DNA from 2 places in the Colwellia sp. MB02u-14 genome. Region 1 is predicted to be linked to the other one. Evidence: riboswitches for the same ligand, from Rfam matches in the RefSeq annotation. Region 1 holds a riboswitch; the other holds the start of a gene.
The links. Region 1 has a riboswitch for lysine ahead of H4J52_RS15750 (hypothetical protein). Riboswitches for the same ligand answer to the same signal wherever they lie in the genome.
Positions count from the first base shown of each region.

Region 2: another riboswitch for lysine. It lies ahead of lysC (lysine-sensitive aspartokinase 3); the one in region 1 lies ahead of H4J52_RS15750 (hypothetical protein).

Region 1 covers NZ_JACGUX010000085.1:111,058-126,697, reverse strand. The annotation lists gene H4J52_RS15775 (Hpt domain-containing protein) at 208-555, shown strand; gene arcA (two-component system response regulator ArcA) at 629-1,330, opposite strand; gene H4J52_RS15765 (sensor histidine kinase) at 1,540-3,114, opposite strand; gene H4J52_RS15760 (methyltransferase) at 3,191-4,225, opposite strand; gene H4J52_RS15755 (DsbA family protein) at 4,447-5,688, shown strand; lysine riboswitch at 5,821-5,992, shown strand; gene H4J52_RS15750 (hypothetical protein) at 6,082-6,435, shown strand; gene H4J52_RS15745 (2,3,4,5-tetrahydropyridine-2,6-dicarboxylate N-succinyltransferase) at 6,514-7,263, shown strand; gene H4J52_RS15740 (PLP-dependent decarboxylase) at 7,290-8,534, shown strand; gene H4J52_RS15735 (succinylglutamate desuccinylase/aspartoacylase family protein) at 8,577-9,710, shown strand; gene H4J52_RS15730 (glycosyl hydrolase family 18 protein) at 9,909-12,524, opposite strand; gene H4J52_RS15725 (lytic polysaccharide monooxygenase) at 12,572-14,227, opposite strand; gene H4J52_RS15720 (glycosyl hydrolase family 18 protein) at 14,309-15,640, opposite strand, start outside.
Region 2 covers NZ_JACGUX010000062.1:62,620-78,259, forward strand. The annotation lists gene H4J52_RS05110 (YafY family protein) at 104-1,114, shown strand; gene H4J52_RS05115 (hypothetical protein) at 1,274-1,513, shown strand; tRNA gene H4J52_RS05120 (tRNA-Ser) at 2,735-2,825, opposite strand; gene H4J52_RS20400 (alpha-amylase family glycosyl hydrolase) at 3,023-3,244, shown strand; gene H4J52_RS19900 (alpha-amylase family glycosyl hydrolase) at 3,251-3,949, shown strand; gene H4J52_RS19905 (hypothetical protein) at 3,876-4,355, shown strand; gene pdsO (sortase-associated OmpA-like protein PdsO) at 4,515-5,333, opposite strand; gene pdsR (proteobacterial dedicated sortase system response regulator) at 5,530-6,228, shown strand; gene pdsS (proteobacterial dedicated sortase system histidine kinase) at 6,218-8,413, shown strand; gene queE (7-carboxy-7-deazaguanine synthase QueE) at 8,443-9,117, opposite strand; gene queC (7-cyano-7-deazaguanine synthase QueC) at 9,197-9,853, shown strand; gene lysC (lysine-sensitive aspartokinase 3) at 10,030-11,382, opposite strand; lysine riboswitch at 11,491-11,691, opposite strand; gene H4J52_RS05160 (hypothetical protein) at 12,056-12,340, opposite strand; gene H4J52_RS05165 (DUF6435 family protein) at 12,774-12,956, shown strand; gene H4J52_RS05170 (hypothetical protein) at 13,022-13,642, opposite strand; gene deoA (thymidine phosphorylase) at 13,951-15,267, shown strand; gene pgi (glucose-6-phosphate isomerase) at 15,453-15,640, opposite strand, start outside.

The sequences.
Region 1 (15,640 bases):
TATATTTGGTTGCAGATATAGCGGCAGTTCTTTTTTAAGTACCTTAGGTACATAAGTTACTGAAAGACTGTGTATTCATGAGGTTTTCTGTTTGTTAAGAATTTTTAAATCAATGTAAATGAAAGACATTTGTTTAATGACATCGCTGTTCATCTTGTTACAATGAATGATATTACGCCGCTATAAATATAATTAAAGGTAGGATTTGTGAATAATATCGAACCGTTAGATGTTAATTTATTAGAGGGATATTTAGATAGTTTAGGCCAAGATATCCTTCAACAAATGTTGGATTTATATATCCAGCAATCAAAGACCTATATTGAAGAAATAACTGATGCTTTTGAAAAAAAGTCACAAGATTTATGGCAAGCACGATGTCATAAAATGAAGGGTGCTACAGGCAGTGTTGGTTTGTTGGCCACTCATGCGAAGCTTGTTGCGGTAGAAAAAATTTCAGGGCAATGGTCAGAAAAGTCAATACATATTTCTGAGTTAATTGACCTTAATAAACAAGCGATTACCGCTTTTAAAACATGGTTAGCATCAAAGTAAATTATTGTCTTAAACAACTAAAAAGGGGAAGCAATTATTGCTTCCCCTTTTTAGTTGTTTATTATTTAATTGCTTAATCTACAGAGCCAATAAAGCGATATCCTTCACCGTGAATGGTGTTAATTAATTCAGGCGCATCAGGTATTGACTCAAAATGTTTGCGTAGGCGTCTAATCGTTACATCAACAGTGCGATCATTTGAACGAAGGTCACGACCTGTCATTTCTTTAATGAGTTGCTGGCGAGTGACAATCTGGCCTGTATTTTCAATTAACAAGCGTAATGCACGATACTCGCCACGCGGTATCGCTAAAACCTGTCCGTCAGGAGCGGTCATTTTTCTTGAATTGCCATCAAGTGACCATTCGTTAAAAGTGATCACTGCTTTTTCAACTTCATTCTTTGTTTGACCAATACGATTAAGAATATTTCGCGCGCGTATCGTTAGTTCACGGGGATTAAACGGTTTCGTTAAATAGTCATCAGCACCAATTTCTAACCCCAGTATCTTATCTATATCACTGTCACGACCAGTTAGGAATATTAAACCTAGTTCATTGTTGCTGGTGAGTTCCCTCGCCAATAACAAACCATTTTTACCTGGAAGATTAATATCCATAATGACTAGATTAATTGTGTTTTTTTGTAGCTGAGTATCCATGCTCTCACCGTCGGTAGCCTCAGAGACTTGATAGCCTTCGGCTTCAAATAAGTTACGTAGGTTAAAGCGTGTAACATCTTCGTCTTCTACGATAAGTATGTGAGGTTTTTGCATGTTTTTTTTCCACTCTTTATGTATTTGGCAATAATGTTTACTGTATGTTAGTTATAGCTGAGAATTATATTAACGCTATGTTACTAATGCTGATTTTGTTAATTATTTATACAATTAATTGTATGGTATAGAACCACTAACTAAAAAACAATCAAGATTATGAGTTTCTTCATTTTCAACAATAATTTATATGACTACCTTTAGTCTTTTTACATGACTTGTATTGGGATAATTATTTTGAAATTGACACCACTTTCAACATCACTAATAAAGGATATCTTTCCACCTAAAGCCTGTGTCACTAAATTATAAACCAGGTGTAAACCTAAACCACTGCCACCAGAACCCCGTTTTGTTGTGGTGAAGGGCTCAAAAATTTTATTCATTATAGAAGGCTCAATACCTCTGCCGTCATCTTGGTAGTTAATTGTTAGCATATTGCTATCAATACTGACTTGTATATATATCGAACCATATTTTCGTTGATCAAATCCATGGGTAATAGAATTTTGTATTAAATTAATAATAATTTGATTAATTGGACCAGGTTTACTTTTAATCATAAGTTCGCTTGGACAGTCGACATTTATAATAAAAGGTAATTTTTTAATTTGTGGAGCTAAAGTCAATAAAATTTCGTCAAGCAAATTTTTGATGTTAAACGAACGAGCTTCTTCACTTGATTGGTCAACCGCAACTTTTTTGAAACTAGATATTAATGTTGCTGCACGTTTTAAATTGCGATAAATAATGGCAGTATTCTCTTCGCCCTCAATGAGAAACTTTTTCAATTGACTAGATTTTAAGGTTTTATCATCAAAAGCTTTTTTGATTTCTAATAGGCGATCCGATAATAATGTTGAAGCGGTAACACCTAAACCTATTGGGGTATTTACTTCATGCGCTACACCCGCAACCATATCTCCTAATGAAGCCATTTTTTCACTTTCAACAAGTTGCCCTTGAAACTGGTGCAGTTTTTCTAATGTAGACAGCAATTCATGGTTTGAATCTTTTAAGGCTTGGGTGCGTTTATTTACTTTATCTTCAAGATCTTTATTTTGTTGATAAGTAAGCTGTTTGGCATCTGATAAATTCGCTAATTGTGTCTCAGCTCTGTTAAGTAAAATGTTTATATTGAGTGCAAGAATATCAAGTTCTTTAAAAGGCATTTGCCCAATACGTAAATTGAATCTTTTATGTTTTGAAATATCTTGTATCTTATTTGCCATATCTGACATAGGAATAGTGATAAAGCGGTTAAGTATTATTGTCAATAAAAGTGTCACGATAATAAGCATGAAAATAATGACGCTATAGCGTAAGAACATATTGTTTTTTATGCGTTTAATATAGTCAGTACTGACTTGTATATAAACGTAGCCAACTTTTTTATCTTGCTGGGTGACCGGGACCATAAGCTCTATAATATGAGCACTTATCTTTGCGGAAGATAACTCCACTATTTTATCTGTTTTTTTGAGTATAGGAGAGCTCATACTTTTATTATAGTTCGCAAAAAAAACTATGCCTTCAGGCTCAGGGGATAGTTTATAAATATGAATGTGGCTAATATAAGGGACAGATTTGAGCATTGACAAATAATGATTAATCAATCGGGTTTCATTATTAACAAGATTGGTACTGTTAGCATTTGCGATAAGCTCAGCCCAATATTTTGTGTTAGTTGCCGCGTCTTTTTTTGTATCTTCAATAAATAAATTAGCGATGATAAAAGAAGAAAGAGTAACAAACAATACAATGAAACCGATGTTCATAATCATCAGTTTTCTCTTTAATGAGTGAATGTGTTTCATTTTTTCCATACTTTTATAGTAACTTAAATTTTATATTGAGCAATTAAATTGAACAATGATAAAGCGAGAAACCTTTTTGCTTAGCTAAAATTTGTGTTCTGCCAATCGCTTCTTCCATTATTGGTTGATAACGTAAAAAACTATTAGCAACAACAATTACTTGTCCTTTGGGCTTTAAATGAGGTTTTATTTTTGATAGAAATGTTTCAGTTGCTTGATAATTTGTTTTTAGCCCTTGATGAAAGGGAGGATTTGAAATAACGAAGTCGTACTTGTCTTTAACTTCAGATAGACTGTTTGATGGAAAAATGTGACCCGTTAAATTATTTAATTTTAAGGTTGCCTGGGCTGAATATAAAGCTAACGCATTAACATCAAGTAAATGTAAATCGATACCGGGGAATAGTTTGCCAAAGTAACTTGCGATAACACCGGCACCACATCCAAAATCGAGCAGTTTACCTGTTACCTTTTTAGGTATATTTTCTAATAAAACTTGTGTTCCGATATCAAGACCGTTTTGACTGAATACACCCGGTAATGCGACCACGTCTATAAGGGTATTTTTAATCGTAAATGAGTATGGTTTTAACCAGTTTTCTAAAATAAACGTTTCTTGTGTCGCCAGTAAATTGGCCGCAAATAATAAGCAATGGCGAGCAGCATCAATTTTTGCACAATCTCCAAGCTGTTCGCGAGTTAGTTTTTCTAAAGATTTAATGCCACTTTTATTTTCGCCGATAACTAATATTAAGCAATCTTTCGATACGACACTTGCAATCATCGCTAGGGTAAAGGTTAACTCCGCCTTACTTTTAGGGAATTGAACAATAACTAAATCGTGTTCAATATCACTTTGATAACAGGCACTAAATACAGCGTTCATTTGAGATAGTTGCAGCTGTTTAGCTTGTAAATGAAATTGATAATTAGTGTTGTAACATGTCATCAACGCGTTGGGGTGAAGTGAGTGGTATTCTTCAAAAAAATCGTCAACAGGTAAATTAATAAATAAAGGGGCTTTTGCCGGCAGTAAGTCGGTATTACGTAGCAGTAATTGATTGATGTTATCTAACAAAGTGATTCTCAAATGATTTGATTATGACGTTAATAATAATACGGTTTAAATGATAAATTAATTAACGGTATTTTATACGCTTAACGACAAGATATGTTTATAATGTCGCCATTCTACGTGAATATTATAATCATGTCAGAAACGGCAATAATAAATTTGAAAAACACCATATAATATTGAGGGAGAGGAGTATTTTTACTAAAATTTTTACTTGGTTTAAAGTGAGATTGATACGCAGTGACAAGCGAGCATGGGTGTTAAAACTTCGTTATTTTACTGTACCTAACTGGTTTAGAAAAACGCCTGTTGCCGAAGTTTATTTAGCACTTAACGACCCTTATAGCTTTATGCTTATTCAAGTGCTGCCTGAGTTAGAACAACGCTTTAATATTCAATTTAAACTGTTTTTAGTTTACGAAAGTGTGCCAGGGGTGACAATAGATCCAAAATTAATGCGTACTTGGGCGATTAAAGACGCTAACTTTATTGCTGATCAATATCAACTCAAAAAAATAACGCAAAAACCTACACAAGAATCACTCTTTACTGGTCAGCAAATGTGGCAATTGCGACCTAAAACATTAGATAATGCATGGCAGCTTTTCCAGGAAACGTGGTTTAATGAATTTGATTATTATTATCACGCTTCTACGCCGGTAATTAATTATCAAATTAAAAATTTAATGCGTTTGGTTAAAAAAGGTCATTATTTACCTTCTTCGATTTTCATTGCAGGCCAATGGTTTGTTGGTATCGATAGACTTGAGCATTTAGAAAAACGTTTGGCTGATTTTGGCTTAGCAAAAGATAACAGTACTGCTGTTTATCAAAAAAACAAACTCGTATTTGCCGAGCAGTCAACGAAAGAAATTATTACAGATAACGCTGGCAACCATACGCTAGAGGTTTTTATTTCATTGCGAAGCCCTTATTCTTATATTGGGTTATTACAAGCAGAGAAGTTAAGTCAGCATTATAATATACCGTTAAAAATAAAGCCTTTATTACCGTTGGTTATGCGCGGATTAACGATTACAGAAAACAAAGAGCGTTATGCTGTTTTTGACGCCAGTCGTGAAGCCAAGAAGCTTAATATTCCTTTTACAGGAATCACCGATCCTTTAGGGCAAGGTATTTTTAATGCTTTTCAAATTTTTTCCTATGCAGAGCAACAAAATAAAGATCTCGCTTTCATTAAGTCTGCGTTTAACGCTATATATGTTAACGGCTTAGACTTATCGCATAAATCGGTGATCGAATCTTTGTGTCAACAGCATGCATTAAATTATGATGAAGCATTAGCATACAATAATGCACATGATTGGCAACAATGGTCTGACTTTAACCAAAGCACAATAGACAGTATGGGATTATGGGGCGCTCCATGTTTTCGTTTTCAAAATGTGACTTGTTGGGGGCAGGACCGTTTGGCACAAATAGAGCAAGCGATTATTGCCTCATAAGATATAATATATCAGTATGACACCTATTTATACGCCTGTTGACTCAACATTAGAATAAATGTTCTAATGTTGTTGTCCTGAATTCAATAACGTCGTTGCTTGGTTTTTTACACAAGCAAGGCTGAATGATAAAGGGTCAGAAGAGGAGCATTAACCAGGTAGTTATCATAAAGAGATCAAACTCTGACGATTGATAATGAGGGGGATTAATGCCGAGGTAAATGAATTTTTGATAATTTATTTATCGGTTGTTTGGGTTGAATCCTAGCAATTGTCACCAATTTGGTGGAGAGCTTCTGGCCTTTGTAAAGCCAATGCTCACCAATGAAGTGATTATTATTTTGGCTGCTACAAACGCCTAAAAGTTCTCCGAACGAACAGAGTTCGAGAGAAATGAATCAAATAAAACATTCAAAAAATATTAGCTTAAACGCTACCCCAACACTCCATCATTCTATTTTATGGACCGCTTTAATGACGCCATTACTTGATGGCGTTGAAATCGCCCCTACTCGCCTAAAAAAAATAGCCATTAGCCCGTCTGATGTTGCTAATAGCATTTTGCTACTTGCATGTAACGTTTGGCAACATACAAGGCTTGAATACCTCCAACCTTTACTTGCTGGCAATAGCCACGGGTTACTTCAACATCAGAAAAACTTACTTGCCAAGCTTTTTCAAGTCGCAAGGGCAACCTCAATTAAAAAAGGTATACCACCAAAGATAATGATCTTAATGCGCTGTTAGCGTTAAAAAATTATTAATCAACAACATAAGCATCAAGCTAAATATTCCCTTTAAAAATTTAATTAAGAGTAATTCAAAATGAATTGGCAAGAAACGTTAATACAGTTAGAAGCAGGTACGGTACGAGCAGCAAATCAAGACGAGCATGGTCACTGGCAGGCTAATGTCGCGGTAAAAGAAGCGATATTATCAGCATTTAAAGCGGGAGAAAATATTGCTTTTGAAGGTGTTTATAAAGGCTTTGTTGATAAACATAACTTGCCTGCACGTGAATTTACTACTGATGATAAAGTACGATTAGTGCCCGGTGGTTCATCAGTTCGCCGGGGTGCTCATGTTGCAGCTGGTGTGATTATTATGCCACCAGCTTATATTAATGTGGGGGCTTTTGTTGATACCGGAACTATGATTGACAGTCATGCATTAATTGGTTCGTGTGCTCAAATTGGTAAAAATGTACACGTGTCAGCTGCGGTTCAAATTGGCGGTGTTTTAGAGCCTGTCGGAGCTAGCCCTGTGATCATTGAAGACGGCGCTTTTTTAAGTGCTGGTGTGGTAATTGTTGAAGGCCTAGTCGTGAAAAAAGGGGCAGTTTTAGCGCCAGGTGTTTCACTTTCAGCGTCAGTGCCTGTTTACGATTGTGTCAATCAGGTCATGCTTGAAAAAGGTGCTGACATTCCTGAGCGAGCTGTTGTCGTTCCGGGTACGCGACCAGTTTCCGGCGAATGGGCTAAATCACAGGGGTTGAATATGGCTTGTGCATTAATCGTTAAATACCGTGATGAAAAAAGTAATGCATCGTTAGAACTTGAATCAATTTTACGTTAAGCAATAGCAGATAAAATAGGAATATCATGGCTGAATTAGTGAATAGTGCCCATTGTTTTGATTCTCCCGCAGCGATTGAATTAATTGCTGCGTTAAAAGAACAACACCCTGAAAGTGCCGAACAGGCTGGTTACTTTGTTTATCATCTGGATGCGCTAAAAGCTCATTTGGCAGAACTGCAACGCCAAGATGTGATCAAACTATGGTTTGCGGTAAAAGCGAACCCGTTATCTACCATCATTCAAACCTTAGACGGTGCTGGTTTTAATTTTGATGTGGCGAGCACTGGCGAATTAAGCCAAGTGTTAAAACAGGGAGTTGCACCTGAACGTATCTTAAATACCGGCCCCGCAAAATCTAAAGCTCAAATAACGTCATTTATTGATCAAGGTGTTAATGTTTTTGTGGCTGAAAGTTTGAATCAATTAATTTGGTTAAATGAAGCGGCCATTGAAAGTAAGGTTAAGCCACAAGTTTTACTGCGCGTGCAGTTGCAATGGCCAGAGGGTGACAAAAATCCTTTAGGGGGGAATAGCCTAACGCCTTTCGGTTTATCGGTAGCGCAATGGCAAAGTATTCGCGTGACTGATTTTCCTGATATTGAAATTTGTGGTCTTCATATTTTTCAATGGGGCAATATGCTCAGCAATGAAAAAATGTTTTCATTGTGGTCACAAATGGTACCGCCATTAAAGCAATTAGCTGATGATATTGGTATGGCACTGAAAATATTAGATTTAGGGGGAGGTTTAGGCATCGATTATTTGCAGCAAGGCGCTACGCTGTCTTGGCCGCAAATATTGATTGATCTCGCTATAATAAAACAACAAGCAGGTGTTGAAGAGTTATGGTTAGAGTTGGGACGCTTTGCGGTAGCTGAATGTGGTTATTACGTAGCACCGGTTGTTGATAGAAAGGTAAATTATGGCCAAGAGCAATTAGTATTGGCGGCAGGCATTAATCATTTATTGCGCCCAGCAATTACTGAACAGCCTTTTCCGGTAGATTTACTCCGAACGTCTTCACATGAAAAGCAGTTGTTCGACATTCATGGTCCGTTATGTACGAGCATGGACAAACTGGGCAAACACGCTTTACCTGCTGACGTCTCTGTTCACGATCCACTTATTTTTGGTTATTGTGGAGCATACGGTTTTACTGAAAGCATGCCGTTCTTTCTTTGTCATCATATCGCGGCGGAATATGTTTTTAGTCAAGGGAAGTTAATTGAAATAAGAGCGTCACAACCTGCTGATTGGTATTTACGGTAGCGTTAAACCAATGAGTTTAAGACTTAAGATAAAGTGAAAATTATGAACGAAATAAAAAAAGAAGTTATGCATGTCGGTGAAATGGCCAGTGGCGCTGCGCTCACCGTTCCAGTTTATCGCATAAAAGGGCATTGTGATGCACCCAGTGTCTATATTCAAGCGAATATGCACGGCGCAGAAGTGCAAGGCAATGCGGTTATTTTTCAATTATTAGAATTATTACATAACACTCAAATTAACGGCGATATTACGTTAGTACCATATGCGAACCCTGTTGCGTGTAACCATAAAAATGGCGAATACACACTAGGTAGGTTTGATCCCATCACGGGTGTGAATTGGAATAGAATGTATCATTTTGATGAAAGTATTATTAAACCATTCGTGCGTGAGTGTATCGGTAAATCAAACCAAGTTATTGAAGCTAATTTCAAAAAATTGATGATCGAAAGTATTGAAGAAAAACTTAACCATAATATTTATGGGCTAACGACCGGACAACGCATTGCTTATCAATTACAGCGTTTAGCACATCAAGCTGACTACGTTTTAGACTTACATACCGGCCCTATTTCAAGTAAACATTTATACTGCCCTGAATATGCACAAGACAGTGCCAAATACTTTGATATTCCACATACATTATTAATTCCTAATGACTTTGATGGTGCCTTAGATGAAGCAACATTCTGCCCATGGTGGTCATTACAAGATGCTTTTGCTGAATTAGGTATCGAATTTTCGATTAGTTCAGCGTCTATTAATAAAGAAAGCTTTACCGTTGAATTAGGCTCTCAAGAACAGATAGATCTTGATGTTGCGTTAGAAGATGCCAAAAGCATCATGAATTATTTACAGTATAAAGGGGTGATTATTACGACAGAATATCAGCCCAAAACGATGACGCGTTACGGCTGCTATTTAAAAGACTACAACGCTTTTTATTCGCCAATGGGCGGAATGGTCGATTATTTAGCTGAATTTGGCGAGCCTTTAGCTGCTGGTGAGCCGCTTGCGAGAATTCTTCGTATGGATAATTATGGTGATGGAGACCCGCTGCATTATATTTCACTTGATAAAGAAGTGATTCCAATCTTACATTTTGCCTCAGCGAGTGTGAACCAAGGCACAGAGTTATATAAAGTTTTTAGTGAGTATTTTAAATTAACAGTTTAAAAATAATGGCTGGTAGAATTTGATAACGAATTAAGTACTTTGAACCTAGATCTCATTTTTATAATTGCTATGTCAGTACTCTTAGTCGAACCAATATACTTATCGAAAGATCAGCCTAGTTTCTAACAGTAGGCACTAATAGTTACGTTATACAGGTGTAACTATTAGTGCTTTATCATTTAACGTAAACTTTATTTTTTATAGTTTTGTCCAAACATTGGCCGCACCAGGTGTGTTTCCTTTTGTCCACCATTGAGCTTGATATTTGTTATTGTTATAAATAACTTGGTCTCCTGCGTTATAAATAGTCGTTGCTTTCCAATCACGAACTTGACCGTTATCAGGAATGACTTCTTCCCATGGTCCAACATCATCAGGCTGGTCATTTCTGGTCCACCACTTAGCTCGGTATTCGACACCGTTGTATTTAACTTTGTCACCCGTGTTGTAAATGGTATTAGAATCCCATGTTGTAACACCGCCACTGTCGGTGTTTTTTACGGTTACTTTGAAACTTTTATTCGCTATTGATTTGCTATCAGAAACGTCAACCGTGACGGTATATTGAGTATCCTGAGTAACATCATTGGCTAAAAGCGTGACATTAGCACCATTGCCTTGTTGTGTTAGTCCCGCAGGTACAGACCAGCTGTAGGTCAAATTGTCGTTATCAGCATCAGTTGCAATAACATTTACCGCTGCGCTTTTGTTTTCATCAAGGGTAATATCAGCTAATGCTTCAATAACAGGAGGATTATTAGGAATATCATCAGCTAGTACGGTCACTGTCGTTGATTTTGTAACAGTTGCTTTACCATCAGAAACACTGAGAGATAGTACATACTCAGTGTTTTGCGTAACGTTAGGTGCGGTAATAGTTACCGTATTTGTATTGCTACCCGAAGCAGCTAAAACAGGGGGAATAATCCAACTGTACGATAAAGGGTCGTTATCACTATCGGTTGCTGTTGCTTCAATGGCTAACGCATCGCCAGCATTAATCGCATATGTTGGCGTTAGATTTACAATAGGTTTGTTATTTGGCAGAGTTCCTCCGGCTAAACCCTCATGCATCGCGTTAAGAATGTCACCATTATCGGCATCTATTTCCCACGCAAATAGTCCAGCTAAGCCTAAACTCCGTACATATTGTCCTTTAGCATTCACAGAACGAGGGCTGTCATAAGTGACTAACGTACCTGATGTTTTATTCCAAACATAAGCAGCCTCAGCTTGTTCATCATAAAAGGTTTCAAAACCATTAATGCCTTCGCCAGATGCGCCAATCATCACCTTTTTAAGTCCTTTATAATCTTGGATGCCAGGTTCCCAAACTCCATTGGCTGTAGTTCCCGTTAGTTTGCCGGTTCCTTCTGCCGTCATGGGATTACCACCTTGGGTATTCGTTTCTTTAACGCCTTCCCAGCCACGACCATACATTGCCGTACCCACAACAAGTTGTGAGGCTGGCACACCTTGAGCTAATAATTGCTGAATACCATGGTCAGTAGTGTAGGCAGGGCCTTTACGTGGTTCGCCTGCATCGTCTACACCTGAACCGTCACATGCTCCTGCAGATAAATGCTCGCCACAATAAATGCCGGTTTGATGGCCCGTTACATTACTCCAGCCACCAAAAAAGTCATAACTCATTGCAAAGATATAATCCATATACTGAATAGCTTGGCCGTAATTCACGTCTTCAATTTTGTCGTAACCTACACCAATTGCTGAGGTTAGCTGATATTCACGACCAGTATCTGCTTCAAGTTCATCAAGCATGGCACGTAATTCAGCCATTAACGCAACATAAGCTGGGCCATCGTTGACTGGGTCGCCTAAATCTGGATTTGGTCCACTACCACCGGGATATTCCCAGTCAATATCGACACCGTCGTAAAACTTCCAAGTTTGTAGGAACGTTTTCATTGAAGCAACAAAAGTGTCGCGATTGGCTTTGTCGGTAAAACCGTGGAAAGGATCAGAGAGTGTCCAGCCACCTACTGAAGGTAAAATTTTCAAATCTGGGTAGCGTTGTTTTAATGCCATTAACTGCGCATAAGTACCACGAATGGGGTCTGTAGCATCAATGCCCGGCAATGCCTTTTGGAAAGCTGCAAATGGGTCATGCACAACAACTTCATAGTCAGCAGAGCCAACACAAGCTTTTTGTAGTACCCGCCAACTATTACCATTTTCAATTTCTTTTAAGGATTCATTTGCTCCACAAATTGGAATAAAACCATAAAGTATATGGGTTAAATTTTGCGCTGGAATATTTGATACATCGAAATCTCTACCATAAATACCCCACTCAACAAAATAAGCGCCAACAACAGTATCTTGCTGATGTTGATAGGTTTTATTATTCGGATTTACATCCATAGTTAAGGGTTGTAGGTGACTGCCATCCGTATCGGCAATAACAAGCGCTTTAGCGTCACTGCGGACACAGCCGTCGGCATCACAGAGTTCGATTGTTAAATTATGACGACCAGATTTACTATATGTAAAATTAATAACACCACTGTTACTACCTGGCGTTAAGTTCCCTTCATTGACCATTATATCGTCAAAGTACACTTTATAATTATCACCACCAGTACCGCTCCACGCATTCCATTTAATGTTAATATCAACTTGCGTTTTCGTGGTGACTAAATCTTTGTATGAACCCTGCCCATCAAGGTTTACTTGCACAAAAGAATAATCTTGTGGCGCCCAATCAATACTAGGTTTTGATGCGGTTGCCAACACTTGCCATGAAGCGATAACCGTACTGATAGCACAAGCTGTTAATAATAATTTTTTCATTTTTTATCTCTCTTATTGTATGTATATTGTTGGTCATTATTTTACTGTTATCGTTTTTCCCATACCTCACTCAAATTGGGCTCATCACCCTTAGTCCACCACTTAGATTGATATAAGTTATTATTGTGAGTGACGTTACTACCGCCGGGATAAGAAGTTTCAATGTTCCAGAGTGGACCGTCATCATTGTCGAGGACTACTTCATTCCAAGTATTGCTACTGCTGGGTTGTTGATTTTTATTCCACCATTTAGCTTGATACGTTTTATTTTGATAACTGACTTTATCGCCAGTGCTATAAGCCTGACTTGATAGCCACTTAGCTATGTTAGGTAAATCTGTTAGGTTATTCACCGTGACGTTAAACAATTGAGTTGTGGTGAGCTTTCCATCAGATACAGCTACAGAAACTTGTCGTGTTTGTTCACTGTCAACATCAGCTGCTGTGATAGTAATATCTGCATTTTCACCTGAAAAAGTTAAAGGTGCAGGTACGGTCCAGTCAAAAGTTAGCGGATCGTTTTGATCGTCAAAAGCATGTACATGCATACTGGTTTCGCTTTGCTCGTCTAGCGAGAAGTCAGTAATATCGTGAACAATAGGTGCAGTGTTTTCAGTCTGAGCGATGACAGACAAGGTAAAACTGTAATTGCTGTTCGTTACCCAGACTTGGTTAGATAATATATTTTCTCTATCAAAAATAATGTCATTATTTGATGATGAATTACTGAGGTTTTTAACGCCAATTTTAATATGCTGGTTATAGCTTTCGTTAAGCTGGGCAGCAAAGTCTTCTTGCCATGTTTCGGCATTATTGCCGTTAACCAAAAACTGCTGATTAAGGAGTTCTTGGCCATCGGCATTGAAAAGCCTTGCCCATGGCGAATCTCCAACATTTGCGTTTTGACCTTGTTTGATAAAATAAGCAATGGCTTGCCACTCATCCGGTTCAACATCGTCGCGCACAATGGTTATATCGCTACAGTTATAAAAGCCTTCACCCACAATATCAACCCGTTGCCAATGGCTATAAAGTAAAGCATCTCCAACACGGTCAGCAGGAATATGCACGTCCATATTGTAATAACGATTACCGTCTGACGATTTGGTAAAATCAATATTGCCATGCTCTTGAACCAATTCAAGATCTTGCCAGCGCAATATATCAGTACTCGCGTTAAAGTTGGGTTTACTGAGATATATTCGCCAAAAACTGGGGTTGTGCGGTGTTTGTGCATTAAAACGAACTTGAATATTGTTGTCACCGTTAGGCATAACTTCTGTTTTTTGCCAATAAGGTGAAGCTAAATTAACACCGCTTTTTTCTGCAGAACCCGCACCACAAAGTGTGCCGTCGGGTATCGCGGCTTCAATAGCCTGTTGATTATGATAATCAGCTACATTTACTGATATTTCATGTTCTTGAATAAACTGTACGTAGCCAGAATCTAGAAATGCGGCTCGACAAGCTAAATTGGGGATATTCGAACCATCGGCAGGCCACCAAAATCCACCTTGCGCTTGGCAAATTGATTGCCTTGCTTTCGGGTTGTCCATAAAAGCATGTGCTTGGCTTTTTGATGAAACGGTTAACATGCCAGCACAAGCTAATAGGCCTAGAGCGGTAGGTAATATTTTATTGCTTTTTTTCTTTTCAAATCTTCTAGCATTTTTATATGGACTTTTATCATTGTGATTTTTCATGATGTGAATCTCTGTTGCCCCTCTTTAATGGTTAATAAAGTCTCACCATTAAAGAGGGGTACTGCGTGAGTTAAGGTGATTTTATAAACGACAAACTTCTAGCCAATCAGCTCCGCCAGGCTCAGATTTAGTCCACCATAAGGCTTTCCATACCACGTTGTTGTGCACCATCATGTCGTTTGCATTTGCATGGTCGGGATTTCCTTGCCAGTCTTTACGTGGAAAGTTTGGGTACACAGGCAACTCATCGACGTTAATGCCGTCACAGGTTGTTCCGTCGCCATTACCGTCGCCATTACCGTCGTCATTATCATCTGCAGTTGCCTCGGGTAAATCAGGGTATTCAGCTTTGAACGCATAGGTTTTACCGTCTTTTTCAAGGGTGAAATTGGCCGGGCCGGTAAAAGGCATGTAATACATCACTTGTGCAGCAACGGTTTCTCCTGTTTTAAAGGATTCAGTTACACCACCAAATTCATTGAGTAAAGTGATAGCGAATCGATGAAACTCGTTTTCAAATCCGCCAATATTATTACTTGCTGCATTTGAACCATTGGCTTCAATAGTCATTTTCAATTTCTTCTGGGAATTCCAGTTAGATTGAAAAATGGCAGAGGTTGATACGGGTACATCAAAAGATATTTTAGCGCCAGATAGATCGAGCTCTGAATTGTTAGTGAATGAAAAGGTTGGGCTTATTGGATAATTGTCGTCACCTACAGGGAAGTCTTTGGCGGTAAAAATAATATCGACCACTTTTTCTGGCGGGGTAAAGTCAGGGTTACCCATGTGCACATCATATAAGGTACCGCTTTGACGAAACTTATCATAAGCGATTGTTGTCATTGTTGAACCCATGTAATATTCCTGTTTACTTTGGTCGTAATCAAAATCGCCAGCAAGTTCCCAAAACATCACCCCGCCTAAGCCATTATTAATTACATAATCAACTTTGGTGGCCATCGACTCTTCGTCTTCAATCGATAAGAACACCTTTTTCTCGTTATTCCATAACCATGGGGCAACGGCAACTGGTTCATAGTGGCGTTGATATGTGCCGATAAGTTTGTCTTCTGGGTCTGTTTCCGGCGTTACACCATAAGCACCAATGTAGCTACCGTATTTTCCATCAGCTAAGTTTTTTACGTGCCATAAAGGGTTACTTCCGGCGGCAACTTCATTATCGTTTTCAATGTCATGCCACAAATTGTCGATACCAACAGCGCCATTACCACAACTATTTTTATCACCTTTACCCGTACCATTTGTGCATGAAGTCTGATCAGGTAATGCCGCTTGTCCCCATAAACCATTGGTACCACCCGACACATCTCTAAAGCCGCGGGTATAATAAGGAATACCAATATTGATACGCCCTGCTGATAAAGCGCCCCGGAAATAACGTACCGCCCA
Region 2 (15,640 bases), on a different contig from region 1:
TTTGATTTTACTAATTGTAAAATAATCTGGAAAAAAGACAGTCACTATAAAGTTTATAACCACTAAAAAATCAATAAATTTATCTCCTAGGTAGCACCTTGTTATGTCTAAAAGTACTACATTACGTCATTTAGAGATGTTAAGAAAAATCCCTTTATCTCCAGGCAAACCCATAACGACCATTGCCTTACATCAACACCTTACAGATGAAGGGTTTAATGTGAGTAAACGCACTGTTGAAAGAGACTTAGTGAAACTGACCGATATAGGTGGGCTTTATTTAGAAGACACCGCAGAAGGTCGCGGTTGGGGCTGTATTCAAAATAACGCGAGCAAATTTAAAGGCATTCAACCAACTGAAGCGCTGATGTTGATTTTATCAGAAAAGCTGCTACTCAAAGCAATGCCTAGTGAATATACCCTTCGAGCAGAAGCACGAATAGCTGACGCTAAATGCACACTCAACTCAGACAATGCATTTAGCAAATGGCAGGAAAAATTACAGGTAATTTCAGAGGGCTATCCATTAATAAATAATAGTAGATTTATATCTGAAAGTGATCGTGAAATTATTTACGAGTGTGTGCTTTACGAAAACCAAATACAAATCGATTATCAAGCAAAAGATAAAAATACTGCGGTAAATTATTGCTTAAACCCTTTAGGAATTATCATTCGAGGACAAAGCCATTATCTAGTGGCAACTAAAAAGGATAGTCCTGAAAAACCGATGTTATTTTTATTTCATCGTATTACAAACGCTGACAAAAACCATACAAAAATGGATGCTCCACTTTCTTTTACTCTGCAAGAATATTTCGCCAAAAACCCTTCTGGTTGGTTATTAAAAGCAGGTAACAAAAGAGAAATCGTTGCACTAAAAGTAAAGGGCTTTGCACTAGATACACTTACCAACAATCAATTAGCAGATGACCAACAAATTTTACAGACTTCAACTCAATGGACGCATGTACAATTTAGCTGTATCCCAACCTATGACTTGGTTGCGTGGATATTAAAATATGGTGCGGATGTAGTGTGCGAGTTACCAACTTATCTTAAAGTTGAAGTCGTAAAAGCCTTAAAGAGCTCATTAAGTAATTATGAATACTAAAATAATGTTAAGAACCAAACAATGACTAAAAACTACAATAGGATTAAATAATAAGATGAGCAAAGAGCCTAATTTTTTTGATTACGTCACTGGTGAACTTTCACAAGATACTTTTATTTATTTATTTGTTGGTTGCTTAATTGGCTAGATTATACAGAAGTGCATGAGTTAAAAAATGCAGCAAAAGAGTTCATTTTATTACTGTGTAAGAAAAATCACCCTCGTGCAGATAAAGTAACTTTAGAATCTATTGGTAAGTTGTTATTAACAGGGAAAGGGAAAGTTTTACAGCAATATAGGAAAATAGATGTGTTTTTCGCTATTGAAATTGGTGCTAAAAGATCAGCATTTATTATCGAAGATATAACAAATACATTCCCACATTCAAACCAGCTTTAAAAATACGTTAATTTTGTAATAGATGAGCAAAAAAGAGAAGAAAGAAAAAAATATCATTATGGAATCCTTAATTGTTATGCCATATATGATTTCCTTACTGGTATGGCTACTGATAATGTAATATTTACATCATATAGATATTACATTTCGAAAATAAAAGACAATCACGATGAAATCATTAGTCAATTAACTGAAAAAGAAGGTTATAAAAAACTTAAATTTGATTTTTTTCAAGACGAATTAATAAAATATATATCAAAATAGTGCCCTAAAACCATAGGTGAGATAGCAATAACTCATGGGACAAGTAGTGGGCGACCTTCGACACTGTATCGATTTATTTTTCTAAAAGATTTTATGACAAAAAGAAAAATGAAAGTGTTTTTACCGATTTGAAAAAAGGAAAAATAAATCTATCGGTGGATATGATTACAGCTTATCTATTAGGCAATATGCTGTAATTAACAACACTAGTATACCTAAAAAATAGAGCGACTGGGCATTTATAAAAAATGATTTTCTGAAGTAGAAATTGAAACATCTGGTTTGTCATTTGGTAAGGCAGTGAAAGATAAGTCAGGGTCTAACTCAAGTGAGATTGCGGTTTTATGCTTCGATAAAAATCAGAAAAACATGCATTCTTTAAAAAGGGTCCTACCACTAGTTCATAGTAAACCTTTAGCTTTGATAAACGAACATCGACAGTTAATTCCATAATCCATTAATCTTAAGTTGTGTTGTTCTTTCTATACGGAACGCACAGTAAACTGAAATAAAGGCAAGGAGGTTCTTTATTAAGATCAGTTCATGCCTAAATTATGACTTTCAGTGGCAGCGAAAATAGCGTTCTGAGATGAAATATAAACGGCCGTTATAAACTTTAAGCAGCTGTTAAGATTAACGAGCTGCTAACTTCAGTTTAGCGCACTAAGTACATCTTAATATTATTGATAGATTCTTATATATTCTGATTTAAAGTCTTCACATAAAAGTGAATTTGATGAGCCCCTTTAAAGTAAACCTAAAAACCTATATTCCAGAAATGCAAAAAACCCGCTAATCTTTCGATTGACGGGCTTTTCTTTGTTTGGCGGTGAGATAGAGATTTGAAAGCTACTCGAAGGTTTAATGCTATAACCCCTTATTTATCTTTAACGTAATGTTTTCAGTTCAAAATGCAAAAAACCCGCTAATCTTTCGATTAACGGGTTTTTCTTTGTTTGGCGGTGAGATAGAGATTTGAACTCTAGAAGGGCTATAAACCCTTGCTGGTTTTCAAGACCAGTGCTTTCGACCACTCAGCCATCTCACCTGAATGTCTTAAAACAATTGCTTGCTTGAAGACGGTGCAGATATTAAGACCTGCAATAACATTTGTAAAGCACTAATTTTATTATTTTATCTTTATGTTCAATAAACCAGCAAGGTAACTAAAAAAACAGCTTTTTAGCTGAAAGTCAGTATATTATTCATTTAAAATCACTTTTTCTCTTTTTATATTTCAATGAGATTGACCCGCACTTAGGCAACAATGAAGATTTAAAGCGCTTCATTGATGCAGCACATAAAGAAAATATAAAAGTATTTTTTGACATTATTACTTACCATACCGCTGACGTCATTAAGTACGTTGAATGTCGTGGCGAAGATGGCTTGCAATATCTGATGAAAGAAAATGACGGTTGCCTTTATAAGTCGCTTGCTCAAATCGCTGTTGGAGATGCCTATTAGCCTATTATTCCTAAAGGACAAGAAAGTCTTAAATCTCCTGCTTGGTTAAATGACAAAAAGTACTACCACAACCAAGGTGATACCACTTACGAAGGAGAAAATTCAATATACGGTGACTTCAGTGGTTTAGACGATATTGATACAGATTCACCAGAAGTTGTTCAAGGTATGATCGATATATTCAAAAACGTGACAAGTGAATTTAAACCTGACGGTTTTAGAATTGATACCATAAAACACGTCAATATGGCGTTCTGGGCAGAATTTGCACCTGCACTGGTTAATCATGCTCAAGAGCTTGGTATTCCAGAATTCGTCATGTTTGGTGAAGTTTATAGTGGTGACAGTGAAGAATTAAGATCATTTACCACTGAAGGAAAAATGCAATCTGTACTCGACTTTTCAATGCAGTTTGCTTTGCAAGACACCCTAATTAAACAACAAGGGACAGATAAACTCGTCGAGTTATTTGAGCGCGACCATTATTATAATGACAGCGACAGCAATGCCAATCAGTTACTTAATTTTACCGGTAATCACGATATGGGGCGCTTTGCTAGCATGTTAAAAGACAGTGTTCTTAATTACAGCGAAGCAGCAATAATTCAACGCACCTTATTAGCCCCTCGCGATGGTTTACTTTCTACGTGGTGTGCCAATTGTCTATTATGGCGACGAACAAGGTTTTGTTGGAGATGTTGGTGACAAAGGAGCTCGTCAAGACATGATGCCTTCATTGGTTAATAGCTACAACGATGATGACTTGCTTGCAAATACGAAAACCACTGCTGATGACAATTTTGATGAAAATCACCTACTTTATAAAACATTTGCTAAATATGCCGATGTTTATTATCAGTATCCTGCACTAAGATTTGGTGAACAAAAAACCTTATACGCTCAAGATACACCCGGTGTGTTTGCAATATCACGTACGCTAAAAGACAGCGACACAATGGTCGTTGTCTTTAATACCGAAAAAACAGTCCAGCCAATCAAGCTAGCACTATCTGGCGCGAAAAAAGTTTATCCCGCGTCTAAATATGATGAAGTGAACCCTGATTCATTAAGTGTGCCTGCGTTGAGCTTTGCTATTTATAAAATTAAATAGCCAGTTTTATAGATAAACATTACAGATAAAGAAAAACCAAGGAAGTATGGGAGTGTCCTTGGTTTTTAATCTTTTAGTCTTTATTCATTTAACTCTATTTCTATCACTGATGTTTCACCTCCTTAGATAAATTAATGAATCAACAAACCTAAACAACACTTAATAATTATTTGCCATTTGTTTACTATTACTGTGTAGCTTAATAACGACACGTCGATCGTAAAAACTCACTTCCTTTTCACTATTTGCCACTACAGGCGCTTGCTCACCAAAAGCAAATAACTGGATACGCTCAGCTTTAACACCTTGGTCGATTAACGCATGCTTAACCGTATTAACACGGGCAATAGAAAGCGCCTGATTTACCTTTTTATTGCCTTGCATATCGGTATAACCTGATAAATCGATAAATAATGTAGGCGATTGCTGCAACATTTCAGACAGAGCAACAATTTGACTGTGATAATGCGGTTGTAAGTCACTAGAGCCGGTTGGAAACTGTAAACTCATCAATAAGTTTTCTGCTTGTAACTGACTGGCACGTTGATATTTTTTATCAACGTTTTGCTCTAAAACAGAAAGTTCTAATTGGTGATTTTGCTCAGCGCGTGCTAATTTTTGACGAAATTGTTGTACGGCAATCGAATAATCGCTTTCTTGCTTATTTATTGACGCCTGCAACTCATTTAAATTTTCTTTGTCGTTTGCAGTTTTTGCTACTAGTGAGCCAGTAACACCAACAAGAATAGCGCCAACCGGCCCACCGAAAATAGCGCCAATGACCATACCAGCACCAAAACCAATGCCTTCTTTATCACTATCAGTAAGTTGTAGTGATTCATTATCAGTAGCGGTGTTATTGTCAAAAGCATAAGCAGACTGGCTTAACGTCGGCGCGGCAATAAGGGAAGCGATTAAAAATAATTTTGCTGGGCTTAATTTACTGTTATTCGTTGTTTTGATATTAATAGTTTTCATGTGAGTTCCTAAAGTAATAAGTTGTTTGTTGTTGACGAGGTAATTAAAACAAGAAAAATAGGCGTTGAAACGACATAAAAAAGGCAAAGTAATGAGCAAATGTGGCAACAATATGGCAATTACAATAATTGCGCGCTTTTATAAAAAAACTCTTATATAGTGCCTAAAATAAGTCAATAAATAGAGTTGCTAGACATTGTTAAAACGAATTGCCATAGTTGAAGATGAAGCCGCTATTAGAGAAAACTATGCTGATGTGCTTCGCACACAAGGTTATCAAGTTCAAACCTTTGCCAACCGAGAAAGCGCCTGCCAAGCATTTGCGATAAGCTTGCCTCATTTGGTTATCCTTGATATTGGTTTAGAACAAGAATATGACGGCGGTTTTACCCTTTGCCAATGGCTTAGAAATATATCAACCACATTGCCTATTATATTTTTAACTGCTCGTGATAATGATGTTGATACCGTCTCAGGTTTGCGCATCGGCGCAGACGACTATTTAACTAAAGATATTAGCCTGCCACATTTGTCAGCGCGTATAGCCGCACTTTTTCGTCGCCAAGAAGCGCTTAAACAACCTACCCCAGAAAGTAGCTTGCTAACATTAGGGTCCTTAACTATCGATAATCAGCGTATGACTATTGTCTGGCAACAGCACAGTGTTGATTTAACCATTACTGAGTTTTGGATGGTCTTTGCTTTAGCTAAACACCCCGGACATGTTAAAAACCGTCAGCAACTGATGAAAGATTCCAACATCTACGTTGATGACAGCACGATTACTTCTCATGTCAAACGTATCCGTAAAAAATTCAACCAAATTGATAAAGACTTTAACTGCATTGAAACAGTCTATGGCATGGGCTACCGTTGGAATAAAGATGAAAAATAAGCTCCATATTCGCTTTGGTTTGCGGGCAAAATTATTACTCTTATCAAGTTTCTTATTTGCTATTCCGTGGTTTGGTTATCAATACGTATGGGAGATGGAAAAGTACTTACGTTTTGGGCAAGAGCAAACAATAATAGGTACCGCAAGAGCACTGGCGACTTCTTTACATGAGCGCCCCAACCTGTTTAATAACCAAGCGAGTTTTTTACCTGATGTTGAAAAAGGTAAAGACTTATATGGTTACCAGTTATCTCAAGCGGTAAACCTTGACGGCTTACCCAACGACTGGCCAAGCTTTCAAGAAAAATCGCATTATTATGGTGTTAACAATCAACTAGGGACACCTTTGTCGGTTGAGCAATTAACCCATCATTTCAGCGCCGCCGTTGGAAAATACGATAAATACTTATATTTTTTTATACAAGTGGTTGACGACAAGGTTATTTATCGCGACGAAAATGCTCGGGCAATAAACAGAAATGACCATCTTGAATTAGCATTCAATGATGTTAATGGTAATTTTCAACGTTTTATTATTAGCAATAAGCGTCAAGGTTGGCTTTCCGCTTATCGTATTAATGATATACAAAGCAATGAAATACTTGAATTTCCAGCATCAATAAGCTTTATTCAAGGACAATGGCGCGATACAGACCAAGGCTATAATATTGAATTTCGTATTCCATTAACCAAAATCAGTGACCGTTTAGCTTTTGCGCTTCATGATGTTGATGCACCATTAAGTGCTGCAATCACCATCATAGGAAGTGCTGACCCTAGTACTGCTGACACCTTAGGTACTATTTTAGTACCATCGCCTGAAATTGAACGTATAGTAAAAGGCATGAGTTACACACAATCGCGTATTTGGGTTGTTGACCAACATCATCGTGTGTTGGCAAAAAGCGGTGACATAACAAAAGCCAGTGGGTTATGGCAGAAAAATATCAATACCTCTGATAAAGATGACTCTTGGTATGCTTGGACACAGAAATATTTAGCCCCTGTCTTTCAACATTTACTAAATAAACCGCAAAATGATTTTATTGACCAGTTATATGACACACAAAATCTGACTGGTGAACATATTGAAGCCGCACTCGCCGGTACACCTAAATCGCAATGGCGGTTAACCACCGATAAAAAAGCAGTCATAATATCTGCCGCCTACCCTATTTACATCAGCGACAAAGTCAACGGAGCGGTGATCGTTGAGGAAACGACCAATGGTATTCTCAGTGTACGAAATAAAGCCTTAGAGAAATTATTCACGTCGATACTTGCGATTATGTTATTGGGAGCGTTAGCTTTTTTCTTTTTCGCGTCACGTATTTCAAACCGTATTCGCCAACTGCGTAATCAAGCTGAAGTCGCTATTGATGAACACGGTAGAATTAATAATGATATTGCACAAAACATGCAAATATCAAAGGCAAATGACGAAATTGGTGATTTATCGCGTAGCTTTTCAACAGCAGTAAATCGGTTAAGCCAATACAATCATTACTTAGAAAACATGTCGTCGCGACTCTCTCACGAATTACGCACACCGATAGCCATTGTTAGAACATCTTTGGAGAATTTATCTTTACAGGCATTACCTGACAGCAGTTCAGCTTATATTGACCGTGCCCAGAGTGGCATTAATCGCTTAAACAATATTTTAACCAACATGAGTGAAGCGACGCGTCTTGAGCAAATGTTGAATCAAACTGACAATGTTAGTTTTAATGTATTCGATGTATTAAATGGCTGTGTTCAAGGTTACCAGCAAATTTATCCTCATTTTGAGATTGAATATATCGCATCAGATAAAAAAGTTATTTTGGCGGGTTCTCCTGAGCATATCGCGCAATTACTCGACAAAGTAGTGACGAATGCCGTGGAATTTAGCCAAGACAATACGTTATTTATAACCACAGAAACAAAAAGTAAAGCGATAACTATTCACATTAGTAATAACGGCATACTATTACCTGAAACGATGGAACAGCGATTGTTTGATTCAATGGTGTCGATGCGTGAAACACCTCAAACCAAAGAAGATAAAACACCTCATTTAGGCTTGGGGTTATATATCGCACGGTTAATTTGTGAATTTCATCATGGCAAAATAGTGGCAAGTAACCATCATAACCCGCAAGGTGTTACGGTTTCGATCACTTTACCACTACAGAAAAAATAGTGAATGAGGGCTATTGTATAGCGAAGTATTTATTCAATGCCTAGATATTTGTGAACTTGGACTGATAAACGCCAGTTGTTTTCAATACAACTTTTGATCGCTAGCGCTGTTGCTCGTTCTTTTTGACTAATGGGCTGTAAATAAACTTGGGTATCAACAATACTATGCTCTGTTAATAACGCTTTTAAATCATCAATGTGTTGCTCGGTTGCAACGGGATGCTTTATTTCATTAGCACGTAGCATGGCTGAATTTAATATTTTGTAGCCCCCTTTCATATTTACTTTCGGTGAAACGGTCACCCAACACTGCTCAGAGACTTTAAGTTCGAAAGTCCCTGATGTTTCTAACTGACAGCTAAACCCCTTTTTTTCGAGTGCTTGACAAAGGGGGAGTAAATCAACCATAGCTGGTTCTCCACCCGTGATCACAATATGTTTTGCTTGATAACCTTTCTCGCTTATCACCGCTAAAATAGCTTCTACAGAGAGTGCAGACCACGTTTGAGACTCTACTTTTTTTGTTAACATTGCGGATGCGTTTACCTCATCATCAAGATTGATGTCCCAAGTATGTTTGGTATCACACCACGAACAGGCAACGGGGCAACCTTGTAAACGGATAAAAATCGAAGGTTGGCCAGTAAAAGCGCCTTCTCCTTGAATAGTTTCAAATAATTCATTAATTTTATATTTTACGGTCATTGGGGTTTTTGCCTGTTTATTGCTGGTGTGAATTGAAGTAAAATGTGCGACATTAATTATACCCTAAGAGACTTTAGAAATGACAAACAAAGTTGTTGTTATTTATTCTGGTGGCATGGACTCATTCACTGTACTTAATCGCGCCTTGCACGATGGAAAAGAAGTATTTGCCTTAACATTTGACTATGGCCAGCGTCATGTCAAAGAAATTGAGTATGCAAGCACCGTTTGTCAGTCACTCAACGTAAACCATAAAGTTATTGATATTTCATCAATTAATCAGCTACTTGCCGGTTCTTCATTAACTGACGATATTGATATTCCACAAGGGCATTACGAAGCTGAAAGTATGAAATCAACGGTTGTTCCTAACCGTAACATGATTTTATTGTCACTTGCAGTTGGTTATGCGGTTTCAGTCGGTGCTAGCCAAGTTTATTACGGTGCACATTCTGGCGACCATGCGATATACCCTGATTGTCGTCCTGAATTTGTGATGAAAATGAATGAAGTATGTAAAATAGCCAACTATGAGTCCGTAGAAATATTCAGCCCTTATCTTACTGTCACTAAAAGTGATATTTTAACGGATGGATTAAAAATGGGCTTGAAGTATGACAATACTTGGACATGTTATAACGGTCGTGAAAAAGCCTGTGGGCAATGTGGTGCTTGCCAAGAGCGATTAGAAGCTTTCAGTGATAATAATATGACCGATCCACTAAATTACGAATAACCACAACGGGTTGAACATGCTTTCATTCATCGTTTACAAACATCGACGTGCATGGATGTAGGCCTTGTTATTTTCTAGTACTCATTCATGACAACCTATTATGTACATAAAGATAAGACACATAAATGTGTTTTATCTTTTTTTATAGCATTAACTTGGCTAATCACAGCTTATATTTAAGCAAACAAAGCCGTATGTAGCTTTTCAACAGTTTCGTTCGCTTGCTTCTCATCCACCAAAAAACATAAATTATGTTCACTGGCGCCATGACAAATCATCCGAACATTTATGCCTGAAATTGTCTCAAAAATACTGGTTCCTACGCCATTACTGCGATGCATTTTGTTACCAATAACAGCAACTAACGATAAACCATGCTCTACCGTGACTTCACAAAGTTGCTCAAGTTCTTCAACAACGGTTGAATTTAACAGGGCTTGCGTTGACCCCGTTGGATTATCGAAAGTAAGCGCGACACTTATCTCACTCGTGGTAATTAAATCAACACTCAGCTCATGCTTGGCCAAAATACCAAAGACTTGCGCAAGAAAACCGCTTGCGTGCAACATTGCAGGGCTTTTTACGGTCACTAAGGTTTGTTCTCGTCGCAGTGCTATTGAGCGATAAATCGGACTTGATTCAACAAATTGCTGAATACGAGTCCCGCCCTTTTCTGGCTCTTTGCTTGAACCGACAAACACTGGAATATTCTGTCTCATCGCAGGAATTAACGTCGCAGGATGAAGAATTTTCGCGCCAAACGTTGCCATTTCAGCCGCTTCACCAAAACTAATTTCTTTAATCGCACGGGCCTGATCGGTTATGCGTGGATCCGTGGTAAAAATACCTACAACATCAGTCCAAATAGAAAGATTATCAGCGTGTAATGCTTCAGCTAATAGTGCAGCACTGTAATCAGAGCCACCACGACCTAATGTCGTGGTATAGGCATCTTCGTCTTGCCCGATAAAACCCTGTGTAACAACCACTTTATCAGCAAGTAGCAGAGTAAGGGATTGCTTTGCATGTGCAGATAATTGCTCAAGATCGACTACCGCTTTTCCATATTGAGCGTTGGTTTTCATGACTTGGCGAACATCAAACATTTCACCATTAACACCCACTGATTGCAGGACTTGTGCAAATATACGTGAACTCATTTGCTCGCCAAAGGACAAAATAGCATCTGATATACGTGGGCAATAATTTAGTGATTGGGCATTAGAAAACTCACTTAGCTGCTGAAGTAATTCAGCAATTTGGTCATTAAGCATTTGCTCTTGTGCTAAATGTTGGGTGATATTTAATTGAATAGCGCGAATATTGGTAATAATGTCTGTTTGTTCATGTTCTGGCACATTTTTTTGACTTAAACGAACCAATAAGTTTGTTACGCCCGAGCTTGCGGAAACGACAACCAGTTTATTACTTGGATCGTTTTTTATGATGTGAGCGCAACGCAACATCGCTTGGTGATCAGCAACACTGGTGCCACCAAATTTAGCAACGGTAAGAGGTGATAATGACATTAAGGTCTCCCTAATTAAGTCCTGATATATAAATATCAAATAACTTGTAAACTGTAAGGAAGAGCATGACTGAAGAGAAAGTGTTCATGAGTAGAGCCACTTAACTTTTCAGCCAGAAGCTCTCCACCATAAAATAATTAGGCTTTTAAAAGCACTAATTAGAGGTGACAATCCCAGGGATTCAGCCCTAGTAACCGAATAAATAACGCCACTCGCTAACTATTCTCGGCTGCAGTCTCCCTCAATAACAGTCAAAAGAATGGTGGTTCCTCGTGTTATTTACCTAGCTACAGCTCCTCTTCTGGTGTAAATACTAAACAAGTCAATTTGAGTATTTAGTCTAATATTTCACAAGCGAATTAAAACCTATATATAAAGAAAAATCAACCATCAACGTCAATATTTTGATAAATAAGCTTTCTCATAGAGAAAGCTTATGAGTAACAGAGCTTTGTTAACCGTGAAATAAACAGAAGTAACGCAAACAAGCACTTCACGAATAAATGCGCTGTAATATAGGCCTTCAATAACGCCACCTACATAGCAATACTTAGAGATTTACTTGGCCATATAACGCGTTGACGAAGAGGAATAGTTTGTTACCACGGGATAGCAAGAGCACTCATATTATTTACAGTCCAGGGATAGGGATATTTGCCAAGTTTAATTGGCGTTATTTAATAATTGAAACACCCGCAACTTCTACAACTGTTTTTGCATCCGCTCGTTCAATAACTTTTAGTAATGTGGTTTGAATGGTTTCGTCTTTTCTAGCATCAACTTTACTGGTAAATTTTTGCTCTTGAGCCGCCTCACCTTCGCCAGCGATAAAACCAACCACAACTTCACTTGCGTAATCAGCTGATTCGCCAAAATATGCCAGTGATATTTGAGGGTAACCTTGAAATCCTTTTTTAACTCTTTTTTCTATACGTTTTGTTGATTTATCTAAATTCATAGTAGGGTCCCAAAAGATATATAGCGCTGTATTAAACAACTCATTGTCATTAATTATAATGTTAAACGAAGTGAAAAAAAACTACTAGCTGATGTTATCTCACCTTTACAACAATATTTACTGGCGTATCTCCATCTTTTATTGTTGATTTTAATGTGCCTCCCCTTAGGTTGACTATAATGTAAACGCCATTACATTATTAAATGAGGCTTTAATCATCATCAGTCAATCAATCAATCAATCAATTAAGCTTGATAAAATAACACAATCATCACATTTATCTGTATATTAATATCGTTTACGTCTATATTTAAAATGACATTTGCCATCCTATTAAAGGACTTAATAAGTTTTTATCTAAAAGTGACAATAATGAAACTAAAATCGGTTTATATACGTATAACAACCTATAACCAACTCAACGGTAAATAAAATGTTTGGAATATTTAAAAAAGACCCGATCAAAAAATTAAATAAACTCTATGAAGCTAAGCTCGAGCAAGCGATGTTCTCGCAAAGAAATGGCGATATTAAGTCGTATTCAATGATCACCGCTGAAGCTGAAAAAATAGCGGTTCAAATACAAGAATTAGAACTAGAACGTTCAAAAAAATAATCGTTCGTAAGTAGATTGAAGCGGAAAGTAATATTGTTAAACATTATATATTCCGCTTCTTAATCTCAGTGTAATACTAACTCGAAATAATGTTCTTGTTTGGTAAATCCAACACGCTTTAAATATATCCCATGGTTTTCATCTGATGCCTCTACCACCAAGTGCTTAATACCCTCTAATTTTAGTTTGTTATCTTGGTGGGAAAACATAAATTTAGCCGCTTTAAAATCTCGGTCTTCTGGAATAATATAATCAAGTAGTACTTCAACCTTCCCCATATCATTCAATTGTCGATAAGCAAAGAAACCCACGGGCTTCATGTTTCTAAACACTAATAGAACATGTGCATCATCGAGTTGTTGCCACTGAAATTTTGTACATAACTGCTTGATATCTTTACCGTAGCGCTCTTTTAACAAGCTAAACAGTGGCGTTTGTACTGACTTTAATTTAACTAAATCAAACTGATCTTTTTCTTTATAAATACGCACTAAGTAGTAAATATCTACTAAAGTTATCCAACCATTTAAAATAAAAACAGGATAAGCATCAATAAAGTAGCCATAAGCACTAAAGGCAGCAGCTCCAAATAAATTTATCCAACGCAATCGTTTGATATTCGACATCATTAACGACAACGCGATTAGCACACTAGCAATATAACCAAAGACTTCTAACAAGGACATCACATCACTCTTTTAATAAAAAATTAAATGAAAAACAATTTTCTGACCATTTGGTCAGAAAAAATAGGTTTTATCTTGACACAGCAGTCAGGAAAACACAATATATCCTCATTAACTGTAGATAACAGTCAGTTATGACACAAATAAAAACTAAGTAAAGCAATATAAATTGAGCAATTAGTCACGCTAACAGCTCAAGGCAAGATGCCATAATCGCTATAACTAACCCACGGAACAATTACCCTACGGATTGCTGTTCAGTGAATACCTAAAGCTTTTATAACACAATTATTATCTAAAGGATTTTTATGCACTTACCTCAAAATATTATTCGTCAAAAACGTAACAAACAAGCCTTAACCGTAGATGAAATTCAATGCTTTGTTGATGGCCTTAAAACGGGTGATTTTACCGATGCACAAGTAGGTTCTATGGCAATGGCAATTTGGCTTAACGGCATGACAACCGATGAAGTTGTAAACCTAACCATGGCTATGCGTGACTCAGGCACTGTTGTAAATTGGCATAGTATGTTAGATAAACCCATTGTTGATAAGCATTCAACTGGTGGTGTTGGTGATAAAGTGAGCTTAATGTTAGCACCAATAGTGGCGGCTTGTGGTGCAAATGTCCCGATGATTGCTGGTCAAGGTTTAGGTCATACTGGTGGCACAGTTGATAAATTAGAGTCTATTCCAGGCTTTAATGTACGTCCTAGTCTGTCAGAGTTCCAAGCGACAGTGCAAGTTCAAGGTACCGCTATTATCTCACAGACAAAAGACTTAGCCCCTGCTGACAAACGTCTTTACTCAATTAGAGATGTTACCAGTACGGTTGAATCTATTCCTTTAATAACCGCCTCTATTTTGTCAAAAAAATTAGCAGCGGGCCTTGAATCATTAGTGATGGATGTCAAGGTTGGCAATGGCGCTATGATGGCTGATATAGAATCAGCTCGAGCCTTAGCTCACTCAATAGTCTCTGTTGCCAATGGTGCTGGAACACCCACTCAAGCATTAATTACTGATATGAATCAACCTTTAGGTACAACGGTAGGTAACGCACTTGAAATACAAGAGACTATTGATTATTTAACCGGAAAGTACCGTGAGCCAAGGTTACATGAAGTAACAATCGCCCTTGCTGCTCGCATGTTATTAACCAGTAAGATAGCGACCAGTATTGAACAAGCAACCATTTTAGCCGAAGAGGCACTAACGTCAGGCAAAGCGGCTGAAATATTTGGAAAAATGATCACGGCAATGGGCGGCCCAGCGGATTTATTAACTAACAGTGAAAATAGACTGCCTAAAGCTAAGATCATTAAAAACATCAAGGCACCAACAGCCGGTTATATTGGCACAATGGACACTCGCGCTATTGGTATGGCGCTAGTAGAAATGGGTGGTGGTCGTGTCGATCATAATCAAAGCTTAGATTATAGTGTTGGCTTTAGTGATATAAAACCCAAAGGCACGAAAGTGGCGGAAGGTGACGTCATTGCTATTGTACACGCGAAAGATGAGGCTCAAGCAAGCCAAGCAATTAAACAATACTTAAGTGCAATTGAAATTTCAACGATGCAAGTTGTTGTTGAACCGGTTATCCATGAACTCATTACATAATACCTATTTGAGATAATAAGGCGCAATGATGCTTTATCTTTAATAATAAAAAACCGAGCGATAATAAGCTCGGTTTTTTATGGCTGTTATTATATTATCCCTTAAAATAACGCGCGAAGACTGCTGCATTCCCAGAGATAAAACAGCTTATTGAAGCTCACTCAATCAATAACATTATCGCTCACTTAAGGTTGATTAGCATAACGATATTGAGCAAGCAATAATTCGGTAGAGCTATCTGAAAGCTCAGTATTATTGGGTTGTCCTATACGGGATAATATATCATCCCCTAATATTTTCCCAAGCTCTACACCCCATTGGTCAAAAGAATTCAAATTCCAAATAACCCCCTGTACAAAGACTTTATGCTCAT